Regions from separate parts of the Kribbella sp. NPDC055071 genome, predicted to be linked through region 2. Evidence: riboswitches for the same ligand, from Rfam matches in the RefSeq annotation. Region 2 holds a riboswitch; each other region holds the start of a gene.
What was found. A riboswitch is a leader RNA that binds a small molecule or an ion and turns the genes downstream of it on or off. The one in region 2 is predicted to bind cobalamin.

Region 1 (4,580 bases), on a different contig from region 2:
ACGCTGCGGTCGGCGGAGCACACGACCGCCAGGACTGCATCGCTGGTCGAGGAGTTGCTGGGCTCGGCAGACGTGTGGCTTGCGCTGGTTCGGGTTGCCTGTGTTCCCGGTCATGCGGTGAACGCCGAGTTTCTCCATCGGGTCCTGTCGGATCTAGCACTTCCGGATCGCGATCGGTCCTGGTCCGAGTGGCTTGTGGACGACGGCTCGGACCAGGTCGTCAGGGTGTTGCTCGACTGGGCCTGGCCCGACGTACGGGAGTCTGAGCACAGGCCCGACGACGTGGCCGGGCTGGCCGCGCTGGTGATCGGATGGTTGCTCACGTCAACGGTCCGCGGGCTCCGCGACCGGGCTACCAAGGCGCTTGTGTCTCTGGGCGAACGGAATCCCCGCGCGGTGGCCGATGCGGTCCGGAGGTTCCGCGGGTGCAACGATCCGTACGTCGTCGAGCGGCTGGCCGGTGCTGTTTGTGCGATCGCGCTGCGAGCTGAGTCGGCCGAGGTGATCACGACAGTTGCTGACAGCGCGGCGGAGCTGGTCGCGGACGGGGTGCCGGTGCACCTGATGACCCGCGACTATTTGTGGCGTACCGCCGGCGCTGCTCGGCTGCGTGGATGGTCCGGCCCGGACTGGCAACCGCCGTACGGCGCTGTATGGCCAGTCGATGAGCTCGGTGAGCCGCCGGGCGATCCCTACTCGTCGGTCGGGGATTCGTTGGAATCGGGCGACTTCGGCCGTCACATCCTGGAACCGGCCTTGGACGAGTTTGCGGTCGACGATCCGGCGAGTCTGGTCGGCGAGGCCGAGCGGTTCATCCTCGCCCGGGTTCTCCAGCTGGGGTGGACACCTGAGCTGTTCGCCGAGCTGGACGGTCATCGGCGCGGCGGAGTCGAGCGGTACGGCAAGAAGTATCAGTGGATCGGCCTGTACGACGTCCTGGCCCGGCTCGCCGACAACCTTCGGCTTCAGGTCCGGTGGGACAACCAAGCGGTTCCGTTCCACTCCGCTGTCGAGGTCATCGGCCGGGACATCGATCCGACCGTGCTGGTCCGTGAGGGTCGGGACGCGCTCGACCAGCCGACCTGGTTCGCGCCAGTCGCGGCCGTCATGGACGGTCTGCCGGATCCGCTGGAGCTGATCAGCCTGACCGGTCCCGATGGGGATCGCTGGCTCTCGCTCGTTCGGTATGACAACTGGACCCAAGAACTGCCGCCTGAGGTCGCCGCGTCCGGCGTACCGGCGGTCAACGTGACGATGCAACTCCGCTCGTATCTCGTCGCCGTCGGGGACATTCCCGCCGTTCGCGCGTGGGCCGAGGGGCAGGACTATGACGGCGGCCGGATGCCTGAGCACACCACCATCGTCAACCGCCTCCTCGCGACCCACCCGGCTTCGCCGGACTGGGACCTCGCCAGCGGCCAGTCCAACGAGCCCTACGAGCTCCCGTTCACCGTCGAACTCCCTTACAGCCACTACACCGGCACCGGAACAACCCGAGACAACACCGACAACGTCTCCGGCTACGTTCCCACTCAACTCCTCTTCAATGTGCTGAACCTGAACCGCGGTCAGGACTTCACCTGGACAGACCCTTCAGGCCCAGCCGTGCTGGACCCAACCGCCGGCATCACCACCGTCGGCGCTCTGGTCATGCGCAGAGAGCTGGCCCAGACCCTGTCCGACGCCGGCTACGCACTCTTGTGGACCGCCCAAGTCACCAGGCGAAACCTCACCGACGACTTCGAGGCCGACAACGCTTCACTGACTACGAGCGCCTCGTACCTCCTCGTCGACGACACCCTCGAAGCGCTTTCCTGAGCTATGCCTTGACCTCGTCGAGGGCTCCGGTGGTGACGTCGTAGATGAAGCCTCGGACCGAGGACTTGTTGGGGATGAACGGGTCGGTCGTGATCCGGCGGATGGACTGGCGGACGTCGGCTTCCAGGTCGGGGAAGGCTTCGGCGGCCCAGTCCGGCTTCTGCCCGACCTCGGATTCGATCGACGCCTTGAACTCGTCGTCGGTGAACGTGAGCATCCCGCAGTCGGTGTGGTGGATCAGGATGATCTCCTGGGTGCCCAGCAGGCGCTGGCTGATGGCCAGGCTGCGGCGTTCGTCGGCGGTGACGACGCCACCGGCGTTCCGGATGACGTGGGCGTCGCCCTCGGACAGGCCCAGGAGACCGTAGGGGTTGAGGCGCGCATCCATGCACGCGAGGACGGCCACGTGCTTGGCCGGGGGGAGTGGCAGGGATCCCTTGTCGAAGCTCTCGGCGTACCGTGCGGCGTTCTCGAGCAACTCGTCTGTGACGCTCATCGGGTCCTCCTGATAGAGAAGTAAGTCGATCAACACGGTAGCTTTTCCGCGCGATGTCGCGGCGGAGTCTCACTGAGTGATCACCTGGAGGTGTGACGCGGTCCGGCGTGTCGCCTGATTGACGTGTCCGGACCGCTTCCGTACTCTCCGGAGGTAGTGACGGCGTGAGGAAGCCGATGAGAATTCGGCACGGTCGCGCCACTGTGTGCCGGTCGCAGCATGCTGCCGGTGAGTCAGATACTTGGCCGTCACGACGCTCCATTGGTTGCGGGACGCACGATCCCCTAGAAGGAGGCTCTGCTCGTGAGCAATCTGTCTGCTCCCACCACGGTGTCGACCCCGGTCGTCGTACCGATCTCGAAGGCTGTGGTGTGGCTGGTCAGCACCGCGGTCCTGGCGCTGCTCGTCTACTACTTCATCGGTGTGGACCAGGGCGCGTACTCGATCTTCGGCAAGGACATGCACATCCACGAGTTCGTCCACGACGGTCGGCACTTCCTCGGCTTCCCCTGCCACTGATGGAAAAGAAACTGATCCTGCGCGGCGTGATCGCCGGCGCAGTGGGCGGGCTGCTCGCGTTCGTGTTCGCGCGGATCTTCGCTGAGCCGCAGATCCAGGCCGCGATCGACTACGAGAGCGGGCGCGACGCTGCCCAAGAGGCACTGGACAAGGCGGCCGGGCTCCCGGTCGAGGCCGCCGGTCCGGAGATCTTCAGCCGTACCCTCCAGGCGAACATCGGCATCGGCGTGGGCATCGTGCTGTTCGGTATCGCCATGGGTGCGCTGTTCGCGGTGGCGTACGCCATTTGCCTGGGCCGGGTCGGGAACCTCCGGCCGCGCACGCTCGCGATGCTGGTCGCGCTGGCCGGGTTCCTCGGGATCTACTTCGTGCCGTTCCTGAAGTATCCGGCCAATCCGCCCTCGATCGGCCACGAGGACACGATCCACGACCGCGGCAACCTGTACCTGGCGATGGTCGCGTGCTCGATTGTGCTGCTGGTCGGCGCGGTGATCCTCGGCAAGTACCTGAAGCCGCGGTTCGGGAACTGGAACGCGACACTCCTCGCCATCGCGGCCTACGCGGTGATCATCGGCGTTCTGATGGCGGTGCTGCCCTCGGTCGGGCACTTGGCCGCGAACGTCGAGGAGTACGGCAAGCACGCCACCGAGACTCCGCTGCCGCTGACCGACCCCAAGGGCACGATCGTCTACCCGGGATTCGATGCGGACAGCCTGTACTCGTTCCGCTTGTACTCGGTCGGCGCCCAGCTCATCCTGTGGGCGGCCATCGGCCTGGTCTTCGGCCCGCTGGCCGACCGCCTGCTCCACCCGGGCTCGCAGCGCTCTGCTGATGAGGCGCAGCCCGTCAGTACCGTATGACCAACACGCCACCGAAGGCCGCGCTGCTGAACCAGCTCGCGGCCCTCGGTCCGTTCTTCGCGATCGAAGAACACGCACCCGGATCGGCGCCGGTCCCGCCTTGGCGAAGCATGATCGAGCTGGTCGACGATCCCGCCGTACTGCAGGACCGCGTCACGGCCACCCGCGAGTACCTCGCTGCCGTGAGCGGTCAGTTGCCTGCGGCAATCGAAGTACGCGTGGCCGCGTCGATCACGCACCTGGGCCTGGTCGCGCGCCTCATCTCACCGGCGTTTGGCACCGCGGTCCTCGACGGGGGAGTCCGATCCGTCACCTTGGAAACGGCGTGGTGGCAACCCGTCCTCGGAGGAGCGTTTCCCCTGTCACTGCCAAGTCTGACGAGCGATCGCGACCTCAGCAGCGAGCTGATCGACGGCCCGATCCCGGCCTTGGCCGAGGCGACCAAGCCGTACGGCGTCTCCGAACCCATCCTGTGGGGGAACGTCGCCTCGGCCATCAACGGCGCCGCGACAGCGCTCACGAATGCGGCGCCTCACCTCTCCGAACGAGCCCACACCCTCGCCGCCCAGCTCCTGACCCACCCCGCTCTGCGCGAGGCCTACACCGCCGAAGCCGGTCACTTCCGCCGCCGCAGCTGCTGCCTGATCTACCGAGCCGCGCCCGACCACGCCGGCCCGGTCTGCGGCGACTGCGTCCTGGACCGCGCCGGCTGACTAGTCGGAATCGAGATCGGCGCCGAACTCGCGCAGCCGGAGGCTGTTGAACGTGACGAACAGCGATGAGAGCGACATCGCCGCGGCCGCGATCAATGGGTTGAGCAGACCCGCGGCGGCGATCGGAACGGCGGCGAGGTTGTAAGCGAAGGCCCAGATCAGATTGCGGTGGAT
Region 2 (4,580 bases):
TCGTCACTGGCAGGCCTCGCAATCGGGATCGTCGATGGAGCAGACGGCTCCGGTCGGCTCGGGCAGGGGCAGGTCGACCGGCACCGGGGGAGCGGGCACTGCTACGGGCACTGACACGGGTACGGCGTTCAGCCGGCCGTCGGTCCCCTTCAGTGTCGACTTCTCCACATGCGTCGCCGACTGCGAACGCAGGTAGTACGTCGTCTTGAGGCCGTACCGCCACGCGGACCGGTACAGCTCGTCGAGCGCGCGACCCGACGGGGCCGCCATGTAGAGGTTCAGCGATTGGGCCTGGTCGATCCACTTCTGCCGGCGCGATGCGGCCTTCACCAGCCACAATGGGTCGATCTCGAACGCGGTCGCATACAGCTCGCGCAGGTCGGCCGGGATCCGCTCGATGCCGGCCAGGACGCCGTCGTGGTACTTCAGGTCGGACACCATCACCTGGTCCCACAGCCCGCGCGCCTTGAGGTCGGCGACGAGGTACGGATTCGCGACGGTGAACTCACCGGACATGTTCGACTTCACGAACAGGTTGGAGTACGCGGGCTCGATCGACTGGCTCACACCGCAGATGTTGGAGATCGTCGCGGTCGGCGCGATCGCCATCACGTTCGAGTTGCGCATGCCGTCGCGCAGCACCTTCTGCCGCAGCACGTCCCAGTCGAGCTGCTTGCCCTCGTCAACGATCACGTCACCGCCGCGTGCGCTCTTGAGCAGCTCGAGCGAGTCGATCGGCAGGATCCCTTGACTCCAGAGCGAACCGTCGTACGTCGAGTAGGTGCCGCGCTCGCCGGCCAGGTCACTGGACGCCTCGATCGCGTGGTAGCTGATCTGCTCCATCGAGCTGTCCGCGAACTCGACCGCAGCATCCGACGAGTACGGGATCCGCAGCGAGAACAGCGCGTCGGCGAAGCCCATCAGGCCGAGGCCGACCGGGCGGTGGCGCTGGTTGGCCCGCTCCGACTCGGGGGTGGTGTAGAAGTTCACGTCGATGACGTTGTCGAGCATCCGGACCGCGGTCTTCACCGTGTCGCGGAGCAGGTCCGCGTCCAGACCGTCCTCGGTCAGGTGCGCGACAAGGTTGACCGAGCCCAGGTTGCAGACCGCGGTCTCGTCGACCGTCGTGTTGAGGGTGATCTCGGTGCACAGGTTCGACGAGTGGACGACGCCGTCGTGCTGCTGCGGCGAACGCAGGTTGCACGCGTCCTTGAACGTGATCCACGGGTGCCCGGTCTCGAACAGCACGGTCAGCATCCGGCGCCACAGGTCGACTGCCTTCACCCGCTTGAAGACCCGGATCTCGCCACGGTCGGCAGCCGCCTCGTACGCGGTGTACGCGGTCGCAAACGCTTCGCCGTACAGGTCGTGCAGGTCCGGGACCTCGTTCGGCGAGAAGAGGGTCCAGTCGCCACCGGCCTCGACACGCTGCAGGAACAGGTCCGGCACCCAGTTCGCCGTGTTCATGTCGTGCGTACGACGACGCTCGTCGCCGGTGTTCTTCCGCAGGTCGAGAAACTCCTCGATATCGACGTGCCAGGTCTCCAGATACGCACAAACCGCGCCCTTACGTCTTCCTCCTTGATTGACTGCTACGGCAGTGTCGTTGGCAACTTTGAGGAAGGGGACGACGCCCTGCGACTCGCCGTTGGTGCCGCGGATGTGCGCACCGATGCCGCGGACCGGAGTCCAGTCGTTGCCGAGTCCACCGGAGTACTTCGCGAGCAGTGCGTTGTTGCGGATGCCGTTGAAGATGCCGGACAGATCGTCCTCGACCGTGGTGAGGAAGCACGACGACAGCTGCGGTCGCGTCGTACCGGCGTTGAACAGCGTCGGCGTCGACGACATGAAGCGGAACGAGCTGAGCAGCTCGTAGAACTGGATCGCGCGTGCCTCCCGGTCGTCCTCGCGTAGTGCCATCCCCATCGCGACGCGGAGGAAGAACGCCTGCGGGAGCTCGAACCGGACCTTGTCGATGTGGAGCAGGTAGCGGTCGTAGAGCGTCTGCAGGGCGAGGAAGGTGAAGTTCAGGTCGCGCTCGGGGCGGATCGCGGCGGCGAGCCGGTCCAGGTCGAACGTCGCGAGCTCGGGGTCCAGGTGCCCAGCCTCGACACCGACCTGGATGTAGCGCGGGAAGTAGTCGACGTACGCCTCGGTCATGTCGGCCTGGCTGGCCTGCCGAGCCTCGCCGTGCACGCGGCCGAGGGCCTCGCGCCGGATCTGGTCCTGCAGCAGCCGGGAGGCTGCGAAGCTGTACTGCGGCTCGGTCTCGACGTACGACCGGGCGGCCATCACGAGCGCGAGCTCGACCTCGTGCTGCGCGATGCCGTCGTAGCAGGAGCCGAGGGTCTCGTTCAGGATCAGCTCGGGGTCGACCGAGTCGAGGCCCTCCGCCGCCTCGCCGACAATGACGCGCAACCGGTCGACGTCGAGCGGCGTCCGGGTGCCGTCGGCCGCGCGGACGGTCAGCGCCGGCTTCTCGGTGATGCCGGCCGGATCGGCTGGGGTGCGGGCCTTGGTCCGCTCCTCGCGGTACAGGACATATGCACGGGCGACCTGATGCTCACCGGCACGCATGAGCGCCAGCTCGACCTGGTCCTGGATGTCCTCGACCTGGACGCTGCGACGGGCGTCGCCGCGGCTGGTCAGGGCACCCACGACCCGGCCGGTCAGGTCGGCGACCAGGTCACGGACACGGTGGGTGGCGCCGGCCTCGGCGCCCTCGACGGCGAGGAACGCCTTGCTCATGGCGACCGAGATCTTGGTCGGGTCGAACGGGGTGCTGCTGCCGTCGCGGCGGACGACGGTCAGCTCGGTCGACAGGTCTGCCCAGGAATCCGGGCCGGCCTGATCGGCGGCACGGGAGGACGAAGCGATGGTCACAGGTGCTCTCTCCACGGAAGTCACGGAGGTCCTCGACCAGTGCGCGGGCAGGCGCACGGCGTCACGGCCGAACCGGCCGGGAACACTGCCGTCACGCCCTGCGACCCACCCGCGAGGTCTCGGACCGCGCGCACCGGCGGTGCGCGCGCCGGTGGCAGGTATCCGGACTCGCGGAGGGTCTCCGCTCACCGTTGCGGGGCAGCTCCGGAGTTTCACCGGATTCCCCTGTTGCCTCGGAATGACCCACATGTTGTGGTGCCGACCACTCCGAACCACCAGCACTAGTGATGCTAGGACCTCGCGCCGACAATTCCCGGCATCGCCACGCCGAGCCGCGCGTGTCGCGGCGTGTCGCGCCGCCGGTCGGTCCAGGGGTCGCTCCTGGGGCGGGTCCTCACGCGGCGACCGCATACAGATCCTGCAGCGTCATGATCTCCGAGCCGTGATGAATCAGCTCGCGATTCAGCCTGAGGACGACGTGCCCGAACGGCTCGCCCGCGTCCAACTCGGTCGCCTGGCTGAGGCCGACCGTCATCGCCTGATCCTCGTCGAGGGCGGCGATCGATTCCTGCCACGCATCGACCCAATGGGTCAGCCAGGCGACCGCATCCCGCGCGTTGCCGTGCAGCGTGATGTCGGCACGTCCCTGCCGGCTGGCGCCGAAGGTCCACTCCCAGCGCTCGAAGAAGGTCTCGGTCAGGTGGGCGATCAGCCAGGCGATCGTGCGAGGACCGCGATGGTCCGGTTCGTCCGGCCACTGCGCCACCCACTCGCCGGTCCCCAGTGATCGGAACCGGCCGGCGTATTGCCGTCGTACGACGGTCAGGGCCTCGCTGCTCGGACGCCAGAAGTACTGCTCGTCGGTCAGTTGGGCGAGTCGACCGGACAACACCATCCAGCTGAAGCCGAGCTGGCCGCGCACCATCGCCATCGCGGATGGGCGGTGCAGGATGTCCCAGTCGAACGGCTCCGGCATCACGGTCCTCACGCTCCCCGTCTCAATGATTGAGCTCACCGTCCGGGCGTCCCTATTTGGCGACGCGATCGAACATGTGTTCGAATCATGTCCTGACGGGAAGGGGAAAGTCAATGCGGATGGTGTGTTGGTTCTGGCCTCGACGGGACTGGTCTGCTAGGCGGTTCGATGCGCGTATCGGCGGCCGGGCTGGCGAAGCGGCGTTCGAGCAGGGTGAAGGCGTCGATCAGCTCGGGGGCTTCGTAGACACGGTTGCGGCGCCCGTCGGTGACTTCGCGCAGGACCCTCGTTTCGACCAATCGCGCAAGCCCTTGGTTGGCGGCTTGCTGAGATCGGTCGATGAGCTGCGCGGCGGCCGCGAGCGTCAGTACGGGCGCCGCCGGCAGCGACTCGATCAGCAGGTCGACCGCGGATCCGGCCCGGACTGGAGCCGCTCGGTCGCGCCACGCGGTCTTGAGATCGGTCGCGGTCTGTTCGAAGCGGGCCGCCTCCGCGGTGGCGTGGCTGCAGGCCATGGCGAACAACCGGAGCCACGGATTCGCGGCCGTGCGGGCCTTGGTCGTGGTCGGGCGTCCGACGTACCGGAAGGCGGTGAGTGCCTCGACGTACTGCGCGGCGTGGGTGGCGAGCGACAGCGACACCGGTGGCACGGTTCGTGAGACGAGTCCGTCGGCCCGCAGGATCATGTGGATCAGGGCACGCCCGGTCCGACCGTTGCCAT
Region 3 (4,580 bases), on a different contig from region 2:
TGATCGCGGTCACACCGACTCCGACCAGGACCAGCCGGTACCCGGAGATCCCGTTGCGATAGGCAAGCAGATACACAGCGATTGCCGACAGCAACGACCCGGTCAACGCGCCGGCCGGGATCCACCCGCTGCCGAGGACCGTGATCATCAGCACGGCGGCCAACGCCGCGCCCGCGTTGACTCCGATCAGGTCCGGGCTGACCAGGGGGTTGCGGGCCAGCCGCTGGAAGATCGCGCCCGAAATCGCGAACGCCGTACCGACGCCGATCGCGACCAGGACCCGTGGCAAGCGGTTGTTCACGACCACGTCGTGCGTGATCAACGAACCCTGCCCGGCCAGGGTTTCCAGGACGGAGGAGAGCGGGATCTTGTAGTCGCCGAGAGTCAACGACACCGCGCCGATGATCAAGGTCAGCAGCCACGCGACCACGGAGATCACGACGCTGCCGGAATCCACCCGCGTGGAGATGGGTCCGACTCTGATCGTCTTCACAGGTCGGCGGTCCTTCGGCGGCGCACCAACGCGATGAAGAGCGGCGCTCCGATCAATGCGGTGACGATCCCGACCTGCAGCTCGGCGGGCCGGACGACCAACCGTCCGAGGACGTCGGCGAGCAGCAGTACGGCGGGCGCCAGCACCATCGACCACGGCAGGATCCAGCGGTAGTCCGTGCCGACGATCGTCCGGGCGACATGCGGTACGGCGAGGCCGAGAAATGCGATCGGTCCGGCGACAGCGGTCGCCGTACCGGCCAGAACGACGACGGCAAGGCCGGCGAGCACCCGCACGAGCATGATCCGCGTTCCGAGCGTCCGCGCCAGCTCGTCGCCCAGCGCAAGCTGGTTGAGCGAGCGCCCGAGCACGAGCGCCAGAACGGTGCCCACGGCAATGAACGGAACCGCCTGGCCGACGATTCCCTGATCGGCCAACGTCAGCGACCCGACCACCCAGAACCGGAACTCGTTCAACGTCGACAGATCGAGCAGGGTGACCGCAGACGTCACCGACCCGAGCAACGCCGAGATCGCGGCGCCGGCCAACGCAAGCTTGACCGGTGTCGCCCCACCCCGACCGATCGCGCCGACGAGGTAGACGACCACTGTCGCCACCAACGCCCCGCCCATCGCGAACCAGACGTACCCGGTCAGGCTGGTCACCCCGAACAGCCCGATCGCGGCCACCACGGCCAGCGCAGCGCCCGCGTTCACGCCGAGGATCCCCGGGTCGGCCAGCGGGTTCCGGGTCACGCCCTGCATCAGCCCACCCGACAGCCCGAGGGCAACGCCGACCAGCAGGCCGGACAGGGTCCGCGGCAGCCGTAGGTACCTGATCACCCGATCGGAATCACTGCCGCTGAAGTCCGCCATCGCCAGGTACACGTCGTGCGGCGCGAACAACTGATTGCCGACAATCAGCGACAAGAGCACCGCAAGTCCCAGCACGACACAGCAGACCAGCAGCCCGGCCGCACGTTTCACTTGACCAGGTCGGGGTGGATGAGCTGCGCGATGTTCTCGGTGCTGTAGGCGCCGCGAACGCCGGCCGAGTGATTGGCGAACAGCCACGGAATCACGCGATGATTGCGGACCGCCTTCAGGTTCGCGTACGCCGGGTTCGCCAGCAGCTTGTCCACATCCGCCTGCGACGAGGCCGGCGTGAGCCCGGCATCACAGCAACCGCTGATCAGCACGTAGTCGGGGTCGCGCTTGATGAACTCCTCGACGCTGATCTTCACGTTCCGCTTGGACGTGAGGTCGGCGAACGCGTTCGTCCCACCCGCCTGCCGGATCAGGACGGTACCGAAGTCGGGACCACCGGACACTGTCATCCCGCCGCCCTCCAGCCCGGGCCGCAGAATCGCGACCGTCGGCCGATCGGCACCCTTCACCTTCTCCGCCACGGCAGCGATCCGCCGCTGCTGGTCGGCGATCACGGCTTCCGCCTTGTCCTCGACGTCGAAGATCCGGCCGAGATCACGCAGATCGGCGTACACGTTGTCCATCGAGACCGTCGCGGGGTCGATCGCCTCGTCGCCCTTGCCATCCGCGGTCGGGCAGAGCGGACTGAAGATCCACGTCCGCACCCCGAGCTCGCTCAGGCTCTTGCGACTGCCGAAGCTCGAATCGCTGCCGGCGGAACTGAAGACGTCGTTGAACCCGGACAACACGAAGTCCGGATCCAGGCTGAGCAACTGCTCGCGGCTCGGCAGGTTCTTGTAGTACTTCGCCTCGGCCTGGGCCGCCGTGTACTCCGGCAGGACCTTGGCATCCAGGTACGCCGTCCCCACGAGCCGATCCGAGATCCCGAGCGCATGCGCCAGCTCGATGGCTGGCTGGTACGCCGCGAACACCCGCTTCGGTGGACCGTCGACGGTGACGTCGATCCCGCAGTTCTTCACGGTGATCGCGCCGGGACCGTTCTCCGCGGTCGCGGCCGGACCACAGGCCGACAGCAAGGACAGGGACAGGACAACAGCGACAACGCGCACAACGGCCATGACGGACCGCTCCTCCAGCACCTCGTGGACGGGTCTGACGCGCCGTGGCCGGTCTCCTGGCTGACGGGTACAGCATCCACCGGTCTGACCTTCCCAGCCGCACGCGGCCAGTGGTCTCCTCAACGGAACGACAGGCGGAAATCCCGATCACAGTGGCGAGGGCCGCTCCGGTATCTCACCGGCTTCCCGAGCACCACGACGCCGCCACAGTAACATCCGCGATTCGATCGCAGGTACGGCTGCTCAGCGGGTGTAGAGCGGAGCCATCGCGAGCGCGAACGACGTCATCAGGTCCACATCGACCGCGCGGGCCGGGAGCGGGACCAGCTCGATCAGCTTGTCGTCGCCGACCCGGATCGTGGTGCGGCCGGTGGCGATGTCGACGTACCCCTCGTCACCCAGCGGGATCGGCTGGGAGGTCTTGGCGGCGCGGATCGGCGCCATCAGCGCTTCCGCCTTCCGGGTACGTCGTACCGAGGTCGACAGCACGCTGTCCGCGGTGACCCACCCGCAGACCAGGTCACCGGGCCGGCTCTCGCCGTCACGGCGAGCTGTCGCCGGAGCGCCCATCACCTTCTCGGCGAGGGACGACCCACGCTCGCAATCCGACTGCAGGATGTCCGGCCGCGGGTCGGGCAAGCCGGGCGCCTGCTTGGCGACGTCCTGACCCAGTACGACGTACTTCGCCAGCGTCGCCTGCGGTCCGATGACCCGGTACAAGCGCCCTTGCAGCAGGAACACCACGAACGTGCTCGTCCCGTATCCGGCCTCGCCCACGAGCGCAGGCTTGGCCGGCTCAGCCTTCGTGGCCGTGTAGGCCTTCAGGGTTGAGGTGAGTGTCGATTTGGTTGCCGGGAGCACCGAAGTCTCGACCTTGAGGACCGGGCCACCGGCCTTGGTGCTGAGCGCGAGCTGACAGACGTCGTACGTCGGCAACCCGAAGTCGGCCGGAAGCTGCGCGGGCTCGATCTGCACCGTCGCAACGGCGAGCGTCGACTGCACGAGCGTCGGGTCCATCCGCACACACAACGTGTCGGCGACCTTCGACCCGCTGGGGGTCTCCGAGGGCGTGGCCGACGGCGTTGGCGTGGGGATGTCCGACGGTGTCTGCGAGCTCACCGAGACGAGCGGCGGCACGTTGGGAGCGTTCTCCTGACCGGGGCCGCTGCATCCCGCCAGCACCGCGGCAACCCCGATGAGCCCTACTACCGAACGCATGCGCATGGTCACCCACACTACTCAAAGCTTTCGAGGAACTCCTTGCTCTTCGCGATCGCGAACCCCCAGCCCTGGCTCACCGTCACCTGCGGCGGCACCGACACCTCGTCGGGATTCGTCAGTACGTCGAGGAGCACGGGCCCGGGCGTCGCGAACGCCTGCTGCACCGCTGCTTCCACCTCGTCCGGCTTCTCCACCCGGATCCCGGTCAGCCCGATCGCCGTCGCGACCGCGGCGAAGTCCGGATTCGCGAGCTTGGTCCCGTACTCCGGCAGCCCGACCTGCTCCATCTCGAGCTTCACCATCCCGAGCCGCCCGTTGTCGAAGACCACGAGCTTCACCGGCAGCTGATAGGACACCGCGGTGATCAGGTCGCCGAGCAGCATCGACAGTCCGCCGTCACCACAGAACGCGACGACCTGGCGATCCCGATCCGCCGCGGCGAGCCCGAGCGCCTGCGGCATCGCGTTCGCCATCGAACCGAGGTTGTACGACCCGACCAGGCGCCGCGACCCGCGCATCCGGACGAACCGTGACAACCACACCGTCGACATCCCGGTATCGGTCGTGAACACCGCGTCGTCGGCCGCATGCCGATCGACCACGGCGGCGAGGAGCTCGGGCCGGATCCGACCGTCCGGGTTGTCCACCTTGCGCCGCAGCAGCCCCTTCGCCTTGTGGTCGAAGCCCGGATCGGTGAATTGCTGCTGCCGCTTCCGCCAGGATTCGTACGTCGACCGGGCCTTGTCCAGGTGCCCGGTGTCGGTCTTTGCCTCGAGCAACGGAAGCAACTGCGCGAGCGTCGGTTTCGCATGCCCGACCAGCGCGTGCGCCGCGCTGATCCGCCGCCCGATGTGCGCCCCG
Region 4 (4,580 bases), on a different contig from region 2:
ACGAACTCGTCGAACTCCTCGTCGTCCGGCTTCTCGGACGTGTGCAGATCGTGGTGCAACTGGGCTGCCTGGATCAGTGTCCAGATCTGCGCCCGCAGCGTCGGGACCTTCTCCGGGTCCAAGGCCGACACCGTCGCGTACTCGTCTAGCAAGTACTCGAGCTTGGCCATGTCGCCGTACGTCTCGGCCCGTGCCATCGGCGGGACGAGGTGATCGACGACGGTCGCGTGCACGCGCCGCTTCGCCTGCGTCCCCTCGCCGGGATCGTTGACGATGAACGGGTAGATCATCGGCAGGTTGCCGAGGACGGCATCCGGGGCACTGTCGGCCGCGAGCCCGATTCCCTTGCCTGGCAGCCATTCGAGCGTGCCGTGCTTCCCGAGGTGTACGACGGCGTGCGCGCCGAAACCGCCGTCCTGCTCGGAAGCCTCGAGCCAGCGGTAGGCCGCCAGGTAGTGATGCGACGGGGCCATGTCCGGATCGTGGTAGATCGCGACCGGGTTCTCACCGAAACCACGCGGCGGCTGGATCATCAGTACGACGTTCCCGAAACGCAAGGCCGCCAGGGCGATGGCTCCGGTGGGATCGACGTACAGCGAGCCAGGCGGCTCACCCCAGGCCTCGATCATTGCCGTCCGCAACGACTCAGGCGTCTCGCCGAGCCAGCGCGCGTACGTCGACAGCGGCACCTTCGCGACCGCGTTCTCCAACTGCTCGTCGGTCAGCCAGTCGACGTCGTGTCCGCCGGTCGCGATCAGCCGGTGGATCAGACCGTCGGCGCCCTCGGCACCTTGCAGCTCACTCAGGTCGAGCCCGCCGAGGTCGTACCCGGCCTGCTCCAACTGCCCGAGCAGGACCACGGCCGAGGCCGGAGTGTCCAGCCCGACCGCGTTCCCGATCCGGGCGTGCTTGGTCGGGTACGACGACAACATCAGCGCGAGCCGCTTCTCCGCCGCCGGGACGTGCCGCAGCCGGGCATGCGCGACCGCGATCCCGGCCAGCCGCGCGCATCGTTCGGGATCCGGCGCATAGCGGGCCAGGCCGTCGGCGTCGTACGACTTGAACGAGAACGGGATCGTGATCAGCCGACCGTCGAACTCCGGGATCGCGACCTGCGTCGCCGCGTCCATCGGACTCAGCGCAGCGTCGCTCTCCAACCACTGATCGCGGGTCGAGGTCAGCGCGAGGCCCTGGAGCAGCGGAATGTCGAGCGAGGCCAGCGCGCCGGCGTCCCATGCGTCGTCAGCACCGCCGGCGCTCGCGGTGGCCGCGACGGATCCACCGGCGGCGAGCAGTGTCGTGACCAGGACGTCGCAGCGACGCAGCAGGTCGAACAAGTCGGCGTTGTCGGCACTAGCCGGATCCAGGCCGCGCAGAGTCCCGCAGTACACGGGCAGGGGCTGTGCTCCGGCCGCCTCGACCGCGGCCGCGAGCGCGTCGACGAACGCGGTGTTGCCGGAGATCTCGTGCGCGCGGTAGTAGACGATCCCCACGACCGGCCGGTCGTCCTCGACGTACGTCCCGCGCACGCCGTACGCCGGGAGCGCGCGCGGCGGATCGAATTCGTCGCCGGTCAGGAGCAGCGTGTCGCGGAGGAATCCGGCCAGGTTGCGCAGGTTGTCGGCGCCGCCCTCGCGGAGATAGGCCAATGCCTCGGTCACTGCACCCGCGGGCACGGTCGACAGCGACATCAGCTCGGCATCCGGGGCGGCCTCACCGCTCACCACGACGGCCGGCTTGCCGGACGCGACGACCGCGTCGAGGCCGTCCTCCCATGCCCGCCGTCCGCCGAGCAGCCGGACCACCACGATGTCTGCGGCGTTCAGCAGTGGAGTGAGCTCGGCGAGGTCGAGCCGCGCCGGGTTGGCCACAGCCCACCCGGCGTCCGCCGCGGCAGCAGCCAGCAGATCGGTATCGGCGGTCGACAGCAGCAGAAGGTTGGCCAAGGAGTTGGCAGGCATGCGCTACCGGTCCTTCCTCGGGGTATCCACGCCCCGTCCGGAGGTACGACGGCGGCAGTTCCTGACTCCCCCACGCCCACTCCGAGCGCCGAGGTCACAGTGGCGGGACCGTCCCGGACTCACACCGGGTTCCTACACATGCCGTCGATGACCCCGCCGACTCTAGCTGGGCGGAGTACTGGGCGTGCAGGGCGCTCCACGTATCACGGTCCGCGGAGGGCTCGGTGTCGGCGGCGACGGCGGCCAGCGTGTCGAGGTGGAAGTGCCATCCCGCGCCGAACTCCGCGATGGAGTCCTGCTTGACGACGCGGCTGTGCGTGAGGACCAGCCGGGTGCCGTCCTCCACGGGCGTGAGCTCGAGCCGTACGACGCTGTCCGTCGGCTGGGTCGGTCCGCCGTTCCACTCGAACTCGGCGACGTGAGTGGGCTCCCAGACCAGGACCTCACCCGTGATCGGGTACTGCGGGTTGTCATGGAAGACCAGGCTCACCCGCCGCGGACCGATCTCCCCGTCCGCGATCCACCGGCTGAGCCCCTCCTTGGTGGTCAGGTACGCCCAGAGCGTCTCCGCACTCACCGGATACACGCGCTCCAACCGGACGGCACCGGTTGTGATCGTTCCCAGCTCGTTCATGGCTGCCTCCTGTCGGATCATCTCGACAGGAGTGTGTCAGCAGCCACTTACTTAAGTCAAGGCTTATAGACGGGGTCAGCGCGGCATGGCGTAGTGGGCGGCCAGGAGGTCGGTGCCCCAGTCGTTGCGGAGGTCTCGCCAGACGGAGTGGATGTGGTTGGCGTCGTCCTGGGTGTTGTCGTACTCGGCCAGGAAGGTCGGGCCCGCGATCGAGTAGTAGTGGCGGTTGCCGATGCCAGGCTCGGTCGCGCCGGCCCAGGCGAAGGTGAGTCGCTCGATGCCGTGGTCGGTGATGTCCTGCCAGGTCTGCAACCCGATGGGTCCGGCCGCGCGTCCGACGTACTGGCCGATGAGGAGGCTGAGCAACTGCCGCTGCTCCGGGGTCATGTCGCCGTACGCGAGACCCTGGTACAGCAGGTTGGCGTCGGCGACAGGGTCGTGCCGGGTCAGGATGTCGTCGGGCGCGTCCGGCGAGACAATCGCGACCGCTTGCTGATCCGGCGCGAGTGCGTGCAGGAGCTCGAAGCCGAGATCCTGCTCGGCCGCGAGGAAACGCCGTCCGGCCTGCGGTCCGGACCGCACCTCCGCCGGATTCGACCCGAGGAACTGCGGGGTGAACGCGATCGCCCCGTCGACGAGCGTCACATGCAACCCGAGGTGGTGACCGTTCAGCCGCCAGGCCCACGGCTCCGTGCCGGCCGGATCACCGAGCACCCGGAGGAAGTACCGGTCGCCGACGACGGAGCCCTCCCACTCACCGCTCGGCGGCAGCGCCGGGATCTCCCGTACGACGACTTCCGCGTCCAGCACGCCCCAGACATCGCCCGCGCCGCGCTCGCTGCAGCCGATCGCGACCACCCGCTCGGCCAGCTTCTGCTGGGCCGGCGTCAACTCGGTCAGTGCAAGGCCCGGTACGGCGCCCGGCAGGTACGTCCACTGTTGATGGTCCGGGGTCTCGAACGACGCCGTGATCTTGTCCAGCTGGGCGGGCGTAAGACTCCCCAGCAGATCGAGTACCGCTTCCCGGGTCTGCTCTACAACCATGCCGATCGCTCCCGTTCCGTCGGTTCGTACTGGGTCCACTGCTCGAAGGGCCGATCCAGCTTGTACCGGAAATCGGACTGCCGCAGCAGGATGCGTGTTTCGGCGTTTCCTGGATTGCGCAGTGTCTCGAAGAACCGTACCGACCAGTGGAACCAGCGCATGCAGAACAACCGCATCGTGAGCCCGTGCGACACCAGCAACACGTTCTGTGGCGAATCCGGCTGCTCGAAATCGCGGTGCATGGTCTCCAGCAGCGACGACACCCGGTCGTACACGTCCGCACCCGACTCGCCGTGGGTGAACCGGTAGTAGAAGTGCCCGAACGAGTCGCGCAGCTTCTCCTGCGCCTCGATGTCCGCGGTGTCCTGCAGGTTGGCCCAGTCCTGCTCGCGCAGCCGTGGCTCCTCGCGCGGCATCTCGATCAGGTCGTCCAGGCCGAGGGCATCGAGTGTCTGCAGAGTTCGCAGGTACGGCGAGACGTACACGCGGACGGATTGGTTCTCGAACACCTCGCGGAGCTTCTTGCCGACCTCGGCCGACTGCTCGTACCCACGTGGGGTCAGCGGGACGGCGTGGTCGGGGATGCGCTCGTAGATCGTCTTGTCCACGTTCGCCTCGGACTCGCCGTGCCGGAGCATCACAATCCGGTTCGGCCGGTGACTCAAGCCCATCGATTCCTCCCAAGAACCGCAATGACGGCCGAAACGGCGGCTGAAGTCATGGCTGCCGCAACTCCTACTCGCCTGGCCAGGTCGGCCGTCCTGCGCACATCCACGACGGCCGGGGCCGGCCCGTCACCCAGCGTGCCTCGATTCTCCTGATAACTCCCGTAGTCGTTCGTGCCACCCAGCGTCAGGTTCAGTGCCCCGGCGAACGCCGCCTCTACCGGTCCGGCGTTCGGGCTCGGGTGTTTGGGCGCATCCCGTTTCCAGATCCGGCGC

Region 1: linked by a shared signal. The riboswitch ahead of ACWF4Z_RS01940 (CbtB domain-containing protein) and the one ahead of ACWF4Z_RS07835 (ribonucleoside-diphosphate reductase subunit alpha) in region 2 are both predicted to bind cobalamin.
Region 3: linked by a shared signal. The riboswitch ahead of ACWF4Z_RS15580 (ABC transporter substrate-binding protein) and the one ahead of ACWF4Z_RS07835 (ribonucleoside-diphosphate reductase subunit alpha) in region 2 are both predicted to bind cobalamin.
Region 4: linked by a shared signal. The riboswitch ahead of cobN (cobaltochelatase subunit CobN) and the one ahead of ACWF4Z_RS07835 (ribonucleoside-diphosphate reductase subunit alpha) in region 2 are both predicted to bind cobalamin.

What each region holds. Positions count from the first base shown of each region.
Region 1 is NZ_JBSGUS010000001.1:405,027-409,606, forward strand. Features, by position in the region: gene ACWF4Z_RS01930 (hypothetical protein) at 1-1,818, shown strand, start outside; gene ACWF4Z_RS01935 (beta-class carbonic anhydrase) at 1,820-2,314, opposite strand; cobalamin riboswitch at 2,431-2,577, shown strand; gene ACWF4Z_RS01940 (CbtB domain-containing protein) at 2,618-2,833, shown strand; gene ACWF4Z_RS01945 (CbtA family protein) at 2,833-3,693, shown strand; gene ACWF4Z_RS01950 ((2Fe-2S)-binding protein) at 3,690-4,406, shown strand; gene ACWF4Z_RS01955 (heavy metal translocating P-type ATPase) at 4,407-4,580, opposite strand, start outside.
Region 2 is NZ_JBSGUS010000003.1:254,456-259,035, forward strand. Features, by position in the region: gene ACWF4Z_RS07830 (ribonucleotide-diphosphate reductase subunit beta) at 1-7, opposite strand, end outside; gene ACWF4Z_RS07835 (ribonucleoside-diphosphate reductase subunit alpha) at 4-2,877, opposite strand; cobalamin riboswitch at 3,020-3,175, opposite strand; gene ACWF4Z_RS07840 (DinB family protein) at 3,278-3,898, opposite strand; gene ACWF4Z_RS07845 (Fic family protein) at 3,970-4,580, opposite strand, start outside.
Region 3 is NZ_JBSGUS010000008.1:108,465-113,044, forward strand. Features, by position in the region: gene ACWF4Z_RS15570 (FecCD family ABC transporter permease) at 1-493, opposite strand, end outside; gene ACWF4Z_RS15575 (FecCD family ABC transporter permease) at 490-1,479, opposite strand; gene ACWF4Z_RS15580 (ABC transporter substrate-binding protein) at 1,476-2,498, opposite strand; cobalamin riboswitch at 2,528-2,711, opposite strand; gene ACWF4Z_RS15585 (hypothetical protein) at 2,742-3,722, opposite strand; gene ACWF4Z_RS15590 (thiamine pyrophosphate-dependent enzyme) at 3,734-4,580, opposite strand, start outside.
Region 4 is NZ_JBSGUS010000005.1:349,082-353,661, reverse strand. Features, by position in the region: gene cobN (cobaltochelatase subunit CobN) at 1-1,961, opposite strand, end outside; cobalamin riboswitch at 1,998-2,134, opposite strand; partial or broken gene ACWF4Z_RS12005 (SRPBCC domain-containing protein) at 2,257-2,595, opposite strand; gene ACWF4Z_RS12000 (DUF3500 domain-containing protein) at 2,671-3,639, opposite strand; gene ACWF4Z_RS11995 (phosphoglycerate mutase family protein) at 3,630-4,310, opposite strand; gene ACWF4Z_RS11990 (cobalamin biosynthesis protein) at 4,301-4,580, opposite strand, start outside.